Regions from separate parts of the Virgibacillus xinjiangensis genome, predicted to be linked through region 1. Evidence: riboswitches for the same ligand, from Rfam matches in the RefSeq annotation. Region 1 holds a riboswitch; each other region holds the start of a gene.
What was found. Region 1 has a riboswitch for thiamine pyrophosphate ahead of tenI (thiazole tautomerase TenI). Riboswitches for the same ligand answer to the same signal wherever they lie in the genome.
Positions count from the first base shown of each region.

Region 2: linked by a shared signal. The riboswitch ahead of thiT (energy-coupled thiamine transporter ThiT) and the one ahead of tenI (thiazole tautomerase TenI) in region 1 are both predicted to bind thiamine pyrophosphate.
Region 3: linked by a shared signal. The riboswitch ahead of ACFOGI_RS15605 (lipoate--protein ligase family protein) and the one ahead of tenI (thiazole tautomerase TenI) in region 1 are both predicted to bind thiamine pyrophosphate.
Region 4: linked by a shared signal. The riboswitch ahead of ACFOGI_RS06030 (YkoF family thiamine/hydroxymethylpyrimidine-binding protein) and the one ahead of tenI (thiazole tautomerase TenI) in region 1 are both predicted to bind thiamine pyrophosphate.

Region 1 is NZ_JBHRSA010000042.1:43,881-46,994, forward strand. Features, by position in the region: gene ACFOGI_RS10795 (amidohydrolase family protein) at 1-671, shown strand, start outside; TPP riboswitch at 998-1,107, shown strand; gene tenI (thiazole tautomerase TenI) at 1,190-1,843, shown strand; gene thiO (glycine oxidase ThiO) at 1,827-2,948, shown strand; gene thiS (sulfur carrier protein ThiS) at 2,945-3,114, shown strand, end outside.
Region 2 is NZ_JBHRSA010000028.1:23,009-26,122, reverse strand. Features, by position in the region: gene ACFOGI_RS06725 (aconitate hydratase) at 1-186, opposite strand, end outside; gene ACFOGI_RS06720 (YceI family protein) at 314-850, opposite strand; TPP riboswitch at 1,135-1,235, shown strand; gene thiT (energy-coupled thiamine transporter ThiT) at 1,343-1,915, shown strand; gene ACFOGI_RS06710 (hypothetical protein) at 2,021-2,146, shown strand; gene ACFOGI_RS06705 (general stress protein) at 2,224-2,574, opposite strand; partial or broken gene ACFOGI_RS06700 (hypothetical protein) at 2,706-3,114, shown strand, end outside.
Region 3 is NZ_JBHRSA010000057.1:26,445-29,558, forward strand. Features, by position in the region: gene trpB (tryptophan synthase subunit beta) at 1-363, shown strand, start outside; gene trpA (tryptophan synthase subunit alpha) at 367-1,158, shown strand; TPP riboswitch at 1,229-1,332, shown strand; gene ACFOGI_RS15605 (lipoate--protein ligase family protein) at 1,455-2,315, shown strand; gene lipA (lipoyl synthase) at 2,287-3,114, shown strand, end outside.
Region 4 is NZ_JBHRSA010000025.1:30,547-33,660, reverse strand. Features, by position in the region: gene ACFOGI_RS06040 (ABC transporter ATP-binding protein) at 1-360, opposite strand, end outside; gene ACFOGI_RS06035 (ECF transporter S component) at 377-982, opposite strand; gene ACFOGI_RS06030 (YkoF family thiamine/hydroxymethylpyrimidine-binding protein) at 995-1,588, opposite strand; TPP riboswitch at 1,679-1,785, opposite strand; gene ACFOGI_RS06025 (DMT family transporter) at 1,998-2,876, opposite strand.

The sequences.
Region 1 (3,114 bases):
CTTGCCAAGACTATCTTCAGCATGCAGAGGATTTGAATGTGGCGGGAGGAGCCATTGTATCCGGCTCCTTTCAAGGTTTTGACCAGTCTTACTTGATCGATTCCCTGCAAAAACTAGGCCGCCAATTTGTCGGGGTAACCCAGCTGCCTGTTGAAACATCGGATGAGGAAATCATCCGGTTGGACAAGCTGGGCATCCGTGGTCTTCGATTCAACATCCGCCGGGGCGGTTCGGAGGATCTTTCACAAGTGGAGAGATTTGCTCAAAGGGTCCATGCATTGGCGGGATGGCATGTCGAATTATATATCGATTCCAGGCAACTGCCACCACTCCGGTCGATGATCGAGAAACTCCCCGCCGTGTCCATCGACCATCTAGGTTTATCCAAGGCCGGTTTTCCAACGCTTCTATCCTTGGTGGATAAAGGGGGGAAAGTGAAAGCGACAGGGTTTGGCCGAATTGACTTCGACCCGCGAGAAGCCATCAAAGAGATCCACGCCATCAACCCCGAGGCATTGATGTTCGGGACGGATTTGCCGTCCACCAGGGCAAAAAGGCCCTTCAGCCCATCTGATGTCGACCTGATCATCGAGGCCCTTGGCGAAAAGCAGGCGGAGCAGGTGTTATACAAAAATGCGGCGAAGTGGTATTTGAAAGAAGAGCATGTTTAACTGGGAAACACCCTATAGAGGAGGCATGGGGATGCCTGCTGTATAGGGTGTTTTTATGTGAGGAGGAGAGGAAAATATACGTTTCCTCATTTCCCGGGAAATAACGACATATTCCTTTTTATTTCTATAAGGAATTCTATTAAAGTTCTACAGGAACTGGAGCTCAGGCCGTGCGGGGCTCCACTCAGGCGAGAGGCGGTGCTACTTGGGCCGCGCACCCGCCCATTCAGGCGCCAGCCCTCATCCCTATTTTAACGAAACAAAATTGATTGACTGTTGACAATAAAATTGCAAATGGTACAATTCAAATAACCAATACAATAATTGCCATTCACTAGGGGTGCCTTTCAAAAAGGCTGAGATCAAAGTATGGACTTTGGGACTCTTTGAACCTGATACGGTTGAGGCCGGCGTAGGGAAGTGAAGAACGGACTGTCTATTTTTGTCGTTCCAACCACTTTCCCTTAGCCGGAAAGTGGTTTTTTTGGTTGGTCAGATTTTTGGGAGGAGGTGCTGCTTTGGAACAACGAAACGACCATGGCATGGAGCGGGGAGAATTGCATGTCATCTCGACCGGCCGCCAGTCATCGGAGACGTTAGCATCGATAGCCGAAGAAATACATGACTATGTGGATGTCTTCCATCTCCGGGAAAAAGCTTGGTCTGACCGGGAAATGGTCGAAGCGATCGAATGGCTACTGGCCATGGGGATACCACCAGAAAAAATCGTGGTCAACCATCGTATAGATGTTGCACATGTCACGGGTGTGAAGGGAGTGCAATTGGCCCATCACAGTATTGATGTATCTACCGTGCGAAATGCTTTTGGCCATTTGTCGATTGGCTGTTCCGTCCATTCCGTGAAAGAAGCTGTTTCCGCTTCGGAACATGGTGCGGACTATTTGTTGTTCGGCCATATCTACCCCACTTCATCAAAGCCCGGGTTGGCACCCAGGGGATTGGAAGGTCTCCGCCAAGTCGTGCGAAGTGCCTCCGTCCCCGTGATTGCGATTGGCGGCATTACACCGGAGAACACCCGCGAGACCATACAGAACGGGGCAAGCGGTACTGCCGTATTATCCGGTATCCTATTGGCCGAAGATCCATTAGAAAAAGCTATCGCATATAAGGAGGAATTGAGAAGGGTGGCTGAAGATGAACAAACAATATGATTCCATTGTTGTCGGGGCAGGAGTGATCGGCTGTTCGATTGCATTCCAGCTCAGCAAACGTGGGCATCGAGTATTGGTGGTTGAAAAGAATGAGGTCGGCCAAAAAGCTTCCAGTGCCGCTGCTGGCATGCTGGGGGCGCAAAATGAAATCAAAGATGATAGTCCATTGCTTGCTATGGCGCAGAAAAGCAGGGCCATGTTCCCGGAATTGGCCGAAGAGCTGAAAGACCTTTCCCATATGGATATAGAACTCATCCAAAGCGGGATTCTTCGCGTGGCGCATACGGAAAAAGAAATGGCCGAGCTGGAAGCGGCCGCCGCTTTTCAGCAAGCAAAGGGAGAAACAGCAGAATTTCTAAATGCAGCAGAGGTAAAAGAAAAGGAACCCGAAATTTCGAGTACTGCACTAGGCGGTTTGTACATGCCGGATGATGGCCAGATTTCGCCTCCGCTCTTGTGCCAAGCATTGGCACGGTCGGCAGCTGTTTTAGGTGCAGAATTCAGGGAGCATACAGAGGTGACTGGGCTGGTAAAAAATCATGGCAGCGTCTCCGGTATACAGACGGCAATGGATACTTTCCATGCCGATTCCGTCATCGTGGCAGGAGGTGCCTGGAGCAGGCAAATCATCGAAAAAACAGGCCTGTCCTTGGATGCCTACCCGGTAAAAGGGGAATGTTTTTCTGTCCGGTACGATCATCCTCTGGTCACGTCCAGCATTTTTTCGTCTTCGGGCTATATCGTCCCGAAAGCTGGTGGGAGACTGATCATCGGTGCAACGGAGAATCCCGGCACTTTTGACGAGTCCGTCCAACTGGAGTCCCTTCATCAAATGATGCATTCGGCCATGGAGATCCTTCCAAAATTAAAAGATGCCAAGTGGGAAAAAGCATGGGCTGGAATCCGGCCGCAAACAGGAGATGGCCTGCCCTATCTCGGTGAGCATCCCTCAATCAATGGGTTGTTCACTGCCACCGGTCATTATAGGAATGGGATGTTATTAGCCCCGATAACAGGAGTCGTGATGGCCGACCAGATCGAAGGCAAGCAGACGGATGACAGGTTCCGAATAGATAGACTACCTTACAAGGAGGTAAGAATATGAATCTGCTAATCAATGGAGACAAGCTTCAATTACCTGCCAATGTGAACACCGTTGCAGATGTAGTTTCCTATTTTTTCACGAACCAACCGGTTGTCATTGTTGAGCACAATGGAGAAATTTTGGACAAGGATGCCCATCCGACAAGGAAAGTGGCGGATGGGGATAA
Region 2 (3,114 bases), on a different contig from region 1:
ATACTGAGCGGAGACTTCTGTCTTAGCATAATCCAGACCCATAGCTTCCAATTCCAACATGACCATCGTACCGGTTGCGTCTTGGGTCAAAGTCTGGTCTATTTTCAGACCGATCTCTTCTCCGGGCTTCATTTCACCAGATACCAAGTGGTCCTTGATCAACTTTTGTGCTACATTCAAACCCATAATTCCCAATCCTCCTTTTTATAGGTAGTTTACCTCAACAGAGATGAATTCAAACAGGGAATAGGATGGAGGAATAGAAAAGAGGCAGGTCCACCATCGGGATGCTCCTGCCTCTATTGCGTTTCTGTTATTCAGCTTTATGGGCTTCAATTTCCGAATGAATTTTGATTTCTTCTCCTACAAGGACACCACCTGTTTCTACAGGTGCATTCCATGTCAACCCGAAATCTTTACGATTAATGGTTGTCTCTGCATTGAAACCAGCAACGATGTTTCCACTCATCGGGTCCTTGCTCTGTCCTTGGTAGACAACATCAACCGTCACAGGTTTTGTTGTGCCTTTGATGGTCAGGTCGCCAGTCACATCGTACTGGTTGCTTCCCTTCTTTTTGATATCTGTGGCAACAAAGGTAATCTTCGGGTGTTTTTCGACATCGAAGAAATCTTCGCCACGAAGATGGTCGTCGCGGCCTTCTTGTCTAGTATCAATACTTGCTGCGTCAATTGTAACTTCCACTTTAGAATCCGTTAGATCTTCTACGTCAGCTTCAATTACTGCTTCAAAATCATTGAAAGCACCTTTGACTTTGGAAATCATCATATGCTTGACGGTAAATCCCACTTCACTATGCGCTGTATCCACGTTCCAAGTTGTTTTTGCCATTCAATATCCCTCCAAAAGAAATTATGCAACGTTAGTTACTCAACGTTAGTTACTTTATGTTACTTAGTATAAAATTATAAATACTGAAAGTCAAGGAAAAACATCTTTAATTCAAATATATATGATTTAGGTAATAATAATTGAGAGCCTTCATGGAAAAAGAAATTTTTCTTGAAAGGTGGAAAGGAAAGGGATCATAGGGAAATAGATTTAAAGTTGGTACTTTCCTTATTGAATTGAGAAGAGAGCTAGGATACAATACTAGTAACAAAAAAAGTGAATGGAAAGCCTGCAGGGGGAGCCATTTGGCTGAGAGTGGACGGATCGTTCAGACCCTTTGAACCTGTTAGTTAATACTAGCGTAGGGATGGTGGCTTTCTTGATGGTTGAAAAGTAATGTGAGCGGAACTGTTTCCATCAGGAAGTCTTCCCCTTTGGCATTGCTTTTTTTGTGTGCAGAAAAACGGCAAGACGGAAGGGGAGAATATTAAAATGAAGTTTGGAAAAACACTATTCCTGATAGAAGTGGCCGTATTCACTGCTTTGGCTCTTCTACTGGATATACTGCCATTCCTATCGTTCAAGATATGGGCAATGGGTGGCTCTGTTTCCTTCGCAATGATACCTGTATTTATTGTTGCATTCCGCTGGGGATTAAAAGGCGGGTTATTATCAGGGTTTCTATGGGGAGTTTTACAGGTGGCGACAGGTACAGCCTATATATTGCATCCGATTCAAGGTCTGCTGGATTATCTGGTAGCATTTACAGTAATCGGATTTGCCGGGGTGTTTGCACGTCGAATTCAGCAGGCTGTTAAAAATGGCCACACGAAAACCTATCTATCTTATATTACAGCAGGAGCATTACTCGGATCCGCACTTCGTTTTCTAGGCCATTATACAGCTGGCATCGTGTTCTTTGGTTCTGCGGTAGAAGGGCAGCCGGCATGGTTGTATTCTTTGCTGTATAATGGGTCCTATATGCTTCCATCTTTCATCCTGAGTACCTTTGTAGTCTTCTTCTTATTTCATAAGCAGCCGAGAATTCTATTAAGAAATGAATGACTTTATTGGATTCGCTCACATGAAAGATACTTTTATGACACAAAGGAATTACTTTTAAATAGAATATATAGGATGACCGGGATTACAAATCAAAGGGGGATATCCTTGGAAGAGTTGGTGGGACATTGCACGATTTGTGGGAAAGAAATTTATTGTGAAAATGGCTTCTTTGATGGAGAACAAAAGGACGGAGAATTATATTGCCATGAATGTGTTGGTATGGAGGAGTAAGACGGTTTATTAATGTGTGTCATGAAAAATAGTGGGGAGAAGAACGGACTGGTTTCATACCAGTCCGTTTCTGTATCTTAAGCCAAGTAATTCATTACATTTTCATTATTCGTTACAATCAGGAAGATTTTTCCTTCGTCCATTTCTTCCTCATATTGCTCGGCTTCCTCCTGAGAGAAGCCAATGTCTTTCAGTTTTGTCCGGAGTTCATCTCCCTGACTCTTAAACATGGTCCCTACATAATCGGAGAAGTCCATTTCATCCATACCGATGGTTTTGGCGTCTGCTCCACCGGCTACTCGTTCTGTTCGATCTTCATCATGAGAAATAACATAAACATCATCCTTGTTGATACCTTTATCCTTTAAAACGCTTACGTCCGTCTTCAACTGTTCATCATTCGTATAAGCTTTAATGAATGGTTTCATTTCAAACGCCTCCTCTAAATTAGATTTATATTTGATATTCCCATGGATAAGATGATTAAACATGGAAGGTAGCGTTTTTAATGGAGCTTGCATAGGCTGTATAACTAATTTTGATGAGAGGCGTGGTCTGTATGGGGTTGGAAATTTCCCATTGGTTATACGGTCTGTTCACGTTTGCTATTATTGTTGTCTGATTCTTCGCAAAGGTGTGGTGTTTCCTACATTATTAGGAACCTTTGTCATTGCTTGGGTATATAAAGGAAGTCTGCTTGATGGATTCACTGCCATTTTCAATGCCAATCTGGTAGCGGCACAGGAATTATTCAGTATTTTCCTGATTATTACATTTATGCTGGCACTGTTGAATTCACTAAGAGATTTAGGAGCCGATCGCAAAATGATACAGCCGATTCAACGAATGATGATCAATGGGCATGTGTCCTATTTTGTGTTAATTGGTATTACGTATCTGATTTCACTGTTCTTTTGGCCGACACCAGCAGTACCTTTGATTTGTGCCTTATTGGTCCCAGCAGCAGT
Region 3 (3,114 bases), on a different contig from region 1:
GGGAAAGTCGGTATTCTGCACGGTACGATGACACACTTGCTGCAGGACAGCAATGGCCAAATTGAGGAAGCTTTCTCCATTTCTGCAGGGCTTGACTATCCAGGGGTCGGTCCAGAACACAGCCACCTGCATGCAACAGAAAGAGTGACATATACTTCCATCACGGATGAAGAGGCCTTGGAGGCGTTTCAATACTTGTCCAGAACGGAAGGAATTATCCCAGCCCTGGAAAGTGCTCATGCTGTTGCATATGCGGTCAAGCTGGCACAGCAGATGGGCAAAGGCCAATCTCTCGTGATCTGCCTATCCGGCCGAGGAGATAAAGATGTAGACCAAGTAAAAGAGAGAATCGAGGAGGATTAATAAATGGGGAAAGAAAAATTGAAGAAAACATTACAGCAAAAACAGGATACAGGCCAAAATCTGTTTGTTCCATACATTATGGCTGGTGACGGTGGTCTGGATATCTTGGAAGAACGTATCACCTTTTTGCAAGAATGCGGGGCTTCCGCTGTGGAGTTGGGTATACCATTCTCCGACCCAGTGGCAGATGGACCAACCATTCAGGAAGCGGGAATCCGAGCCTTGGAACAAGGGGTATCCCTTTCCATGGTATTGGATCACCTCTCCTCGTTTAAAGAAAAACGCAGCATTCCAGTCATTCTCATGACCTATTTCAATCCCATACTAATTTACGGGCCAGAGCGTTTTGCCAATGCTTGTGATCAAGCAGGGGTGGATGGTGTCATTATTCCCGACCTCCCTCTGGAGGAACAGCATACCATCAACGGGTTTTTGAACGAAAAAGACATAGCGTTCATCCAGCTTGCTGCCATGACGAGTCCGGATGAAAGGCTTTCAGAACTTGCTGGGAAATCAGAAGGATTCCTCTATGCTGTTTCTGTTATCGGCACTACCGGCGTGAGAGCTACTCATAACGAAAAAGTGAAAGGCTTCTTGGAAAAGCTCAAAGAATATAGCAATGTTCCTGTATTGGCAGGATTCGGAGTTTCCAACGCCGCACAAGCAAGAGAGCTTAGCAATGCGGGTGATGGTGTCATTGTCGGCAGCAGAATTGTGGACCTCCTCCATCAAGGAGAGACAGAGACCGTGAAACAGCTCATCCAGGAAAGCACACAACCAAAAGTAAAGTTATAAAATTAATTACTGCACTGTTACCAACATTTACAATTGAACGAATATAGGTTAGCATAGTATCGAATAACCATTTAAGCACTAGGGGAGCTGGACCACGGCTGAGAGGGGCAAGATGCCCTGACCCTTGCACCCGATTTAGATAATGCTAGCGTGGGAAAGTGCAGTTGATTATATATGTACTCTTTTTTTCATATATTGTCAGACTGCATTCTCCGTGAGTGCAGTCTCTTTTTTTATGGGGGCGCAAAGGGTACAAATGCCGTATCCCAGTTTAATGAGGAACAGGAGGTAACGATGTGGAGAAAGAATGGGCCTACCTGGACAGCGGTATCCAGGATGCAGCCATCAATATGGCTTTGGATGAATCATTGTTGAAGTGGCACAGCAAAGGTGAGATTCCTCCGACATTACGATTTTACGGTTGGTCTAAGCCAAGCCTGTCCCTCGGACGGTTTCAAAAGTCGAGCACGATCGACCTGGATGCTGTGCACAGGCATAACTGCCATTTTGTACGGCGGCTGACAGGAGGAAGCGCTGTCCTTCATGACAATGAACTGACCTATAGCCTTGTCATCAATGAACAGGATCCCTCCATCCCGACCTCTGTCCAGGAAGCATATCATGTCCTTTCTCAAGGTGTCCTGGAAGGGTACAAAAATATTGGAATTGCTGCAGACTTTTCTGTTCCAGAAAAAAAGCGGGATAGAGAGAGAACATCCATCTGCTTTGAAAAGCCAGCATTCTATGAGATGGTCGTAGATGGTAAAAAAATCTCTGGCAATGCCCAGACAAGAAAAGATGGAGTAGTCCTCCAGCACGGTTCTATACCAATAAGCATGAATACTGGGATGCTTTTCGACTTGTTTCGTTTCTCCTCCGAAAAGCACCGGGAACGGAAGCGCAAGGCCTTTGCCGGAAAAGCAGCAGATATTGCACAACTGACAGGTAAACAGTTGTCTTATGAGGAAATGACATCAGCGTTCAAGAAAGGATTCGAGGATGGTCTTGGAATCCATCTGCATCCATTCACCCTATCCGAGGAACAGTGGGAGGAAGTTCACCAGCTGGCGGAAACAAAATACTCATCGGAAGCATGGACACATAATACATCCAAGGAGCGTGTTAACAATGGCGAAGCAAGCAGAGTACATACGTAAACCTGAATGGCTGAAGACGAAAATCAACACAAATGAATCCTACAGGAAACTGAAACACTTGATGCGTGATAAAAAGCTGAACACTGTCTGTGAGGAAGCTCGTTGTCCAAACCTGCATGAGTGTTGGAGTGAACGAAAAACAGCTACCTTCATGATCTTGGGGGATACCTGTACAAGAGGATGCCGCTTTTGTGCTGTGAAGACAGGACTCCCAAATGAGCTCGATTGGGGAGAACCACAGCGGGTAGCCGAATCTGTCGAAGTAATGGGATTGAAACATGTAGTGGTCACCGCGGTCGCAAGAGACGATTTGAAAGATGGAGGGGCGGCAGTATTTGCTGAAACCGTCCGTCAGATCCGCAAACGAAATCCAGGAGCGACAATTGAAATACTTCCTTCCGATATGAAGGGTGACTATGAAAGTCTTCATACCTTGATGGACAGCGGACCGGATATTTTCAATCATAATATCGAAACGGTTCGCCGTCTTACTAAAAAAGTAAGGGCTATCGCCATGTACGACCGTTCCCTTCAGCTCCTTGAACGAGTGAAGGAAATTGCTCCAAACACACCGACTAAATCCAGTATCATGGTGGGGCTCGGAGAAACCAAAGAGGAGATTATCGAAGCAATGGATGATTTGCGTGCACATAACGTGGATATTGTTACAATTGGTCAATACCTCCAGCCAACCAAAAAACATCTGCAAGTAGAGCGCTATTATCATCCGGATGAATTTGAAGAACTGAAAAAGATTGCGCTCGAAAAAGGATTCACTCACTGTGAAGCCGGTCCTCTG
Region 4 (3,114 bases), on a different contig from region 1:
CTCTTTCATCTCTGAACGAGGGATTTTCCGGTTTTCCAAAGTGAAGGCCAACTCATCCTCCACGGTTATCATGCAAAACTGGCTTTCCGGATCTTGGAAGACGATGCCGATCTCCTGATTCAGCTCTCCCTTCTCAAACTCGCGGATGTTTTTCCCGTGAAAAAAGATATCCCCGGAGGCAACTCCTTCTACTGCATCAGGATAAAGCCCATTCAGACAAAGGGCGAGGCTGCTCTTCCCGGCACCGCTCGCCCCCATCAGAAGTGTCACCTCATTTGGATAAAGGTTGAAGGTTAGCTGGTCAAACAAGGGCTGCCCATCCTCCTCATAGGAAAAGGAGTAATCACGCACTTCGATCATCGGTCTCCCTCTTCCCTTATGCCACTCCATATTTCCGCTTCCTTTGCAATTCCTTCCCTAAAGCATAGCCTCGCAGGACCCCGGTTTTGGCCAGCTGGTCACTGAGCCACTTGCCAAGTACACCTGCAAGCAGCGCACCGCTGATCATCCTTACAATCAGTGTAGAAACAATCAGCCATGGTGCGAGAGCAATATTACCGGCAGAAAACAGGTTCCAGACAAAGCTGAAAATGGCGGCGGAAACTCCCGACAGCACCAATATACGCAGGCGATAATCCTTCCATTTCGTTGCCGCAAATGCAGCTTCTGCACCCAAACCTTGGATGGCGGCAGCAAGAATCAAACCGGGACCTGCTGCAGAACCGAGCAGGACCTCGACAACACCGGCAATCACCTCTGCCGTAAAAGCGACGCCAGGCTTGCGCAGGATATAGGCTGCCATGATCGACACAATGAACCAGATGCCGAAGATGATCTCGTAGCCGAACGGTGCCAATCCAAACGGAACCAGCACATTTCGGATCCCCTGCCCGACAAGGAAAAAAGCCAAATAGATGACACCGAAAACAACACCCAATACGGACATCAGGACAATTTCTTTCAATTTCCAATGCTTGGTCATATTTTCAACTCCTTATGCTTGATTTGATGGGCTGTTCGCTGAAATCGCAAACGTCATGGTCACATGGGAGACCTTTTCCTGCACGCTGTCAAAAGACTGATGCAGCGCCTGGAAAATATCCTTCACATCACCGTCCAGACGGGTGGCGTAATGGGCATGGCTGACTTCTACGTTGCGGTGTTTGGATAGATCGATCTGTTTATAGATTGCGTCCATATAATCCTCTCTGCCCATTGGATATAGGGAAAACTTGCACCCTGCCTGTTGGGAGATCTGTTGTGATTTTTCCTCATTCAATGGCTCATCCGCTTCATCCATATAAGCATCGGCTTCCGTGTCTCCTGGACAGCCGATGGAGAATGTCCCATTCATTGCCACATGGTCCCCTGTTTTAGCTGCATGCAAGAAGATCGCCTTGGTCACATCGAATACATGTGTCATCTTGCCGCGTACACAGGTGCTCACGTCATCGGTATCCTTCCATACCTTCGATGTATCCACCTCTTCCAACGCCCCGAGAATGATATCGACGAATTTGTCGCTCATCGGATACAGGGTGAATTGACACCCCGCGATTCTGCTTGTCCCACAACTTTTATTGCTCATGTTTTTTCCTCCTTTTTTTGGATATGTACAAAAAAACTGCACTCCCGCGGGAATGCAGTTTGCACGTATCGATTCATCATCTCATGTATCATACAGTGAACTGCACTTCCCCACGCTGGTATTATCCAGATCGGGTTCCAAGGGTCAGACATGTATCCTCTCAGCCGCCTTTTCGGACAGCTCCCCTAGTGCTTGTTGTCGGTTATGCAGTTTTCATGTGTCTTTATGGTATACAATCTTTCGAATTTTGTAAAGGGGATTTAGAATGGAAAAAAATACAGCTTGTTGCATACTGCTGGAGTGTCTGCGAATACTGATCCTGCCCAAACAGCAGAAAACGCCCACGGCTTTACGCCGAGGGCACTTTCTTTTTTAAGTGGCTTTGCATGTTGGACTTCGGGTATAGGATTTAGGAACTCCGAGCGTGGCTGTCTCCGACCCGGGGGTGTTTCCATCTGACGGTAGCAATGATGATTCCTGTAATGATCATCGCGGAGCCTGCCAGAATCCCTATTGTCATGGTTTCCCCTAATAGAATACTGCTGAACAGGAGGCCGAAAATCGGAACAAGAAGTGTTGATATGGTCGCGCTCACCATATCCAGCCTGCTCATGATGATGAACCAGACGGTGAAACATAGGGCTGATGCGAGAACCCCGGAGAACAGAATATAATAGATGAGGTCAAGGTTCCAACTCACCGGTTCGCCCGATTCTGTAAAAACTGTCACCAGGATGATAGCGATGGCCCCGAACAGCATTTGATAAGCGGACGACTGGATTTTTGGCAGATCCTGCACGTGCAGGCGGAAATATGTATTCGATACCGCCCAAGAAAAAGCGCCAATAATGATCAAAACTTCACCGAAGATCACTTCAGCGGGCTGACCAATCCAGATGTCCCATCCTAAAATCGTCAGCAGTCCGATCATGCCGATAGCCAAACCGATTGATTTGGCTGGTGTCAGTTTTTCATGGAGGAACCTCACTGCCAACAGGCTGCTGAACATCGGCATGGAATATAGCAGAACCGACGACTTTCCGGCATCGACAAACATGAGGCCGTACATGACCAGCAGGAAAACGATAGCCGTCTGCAGGATCCCGACGATGATGAGATGCTTCCAATATTCTTTCGGCGGCAGGCCGATTTTCATGATCCAGACGACGAGCAACAGAGTGACCGCACCTGTCCCGAAACGGAAAGAGGAAAACATGAAAGGACCCATGTATTCGAGGGCTGCCTTCATCACTACCCAGGCATAGCCCCATAATAACGTGATAAGCAATACAAGCAGCCAGACAGCCGCTTTATGTTCGGTGATCCATTTCTTTCATTTCATCAACACGGACCCTCCCTTTCTTCAAGCAATTTACCATTTATCATAGCAGTTCCTATGAGAGTAGCCAATGGAACCATTCTGTCCATTGGCAACGACAAGCCGACGGCAGCAATCTTGAGCCTCTATTATTACAAATAGATTACAAAACCTATTAACTTTCTAAAAATGATTAACAACCGCTTTA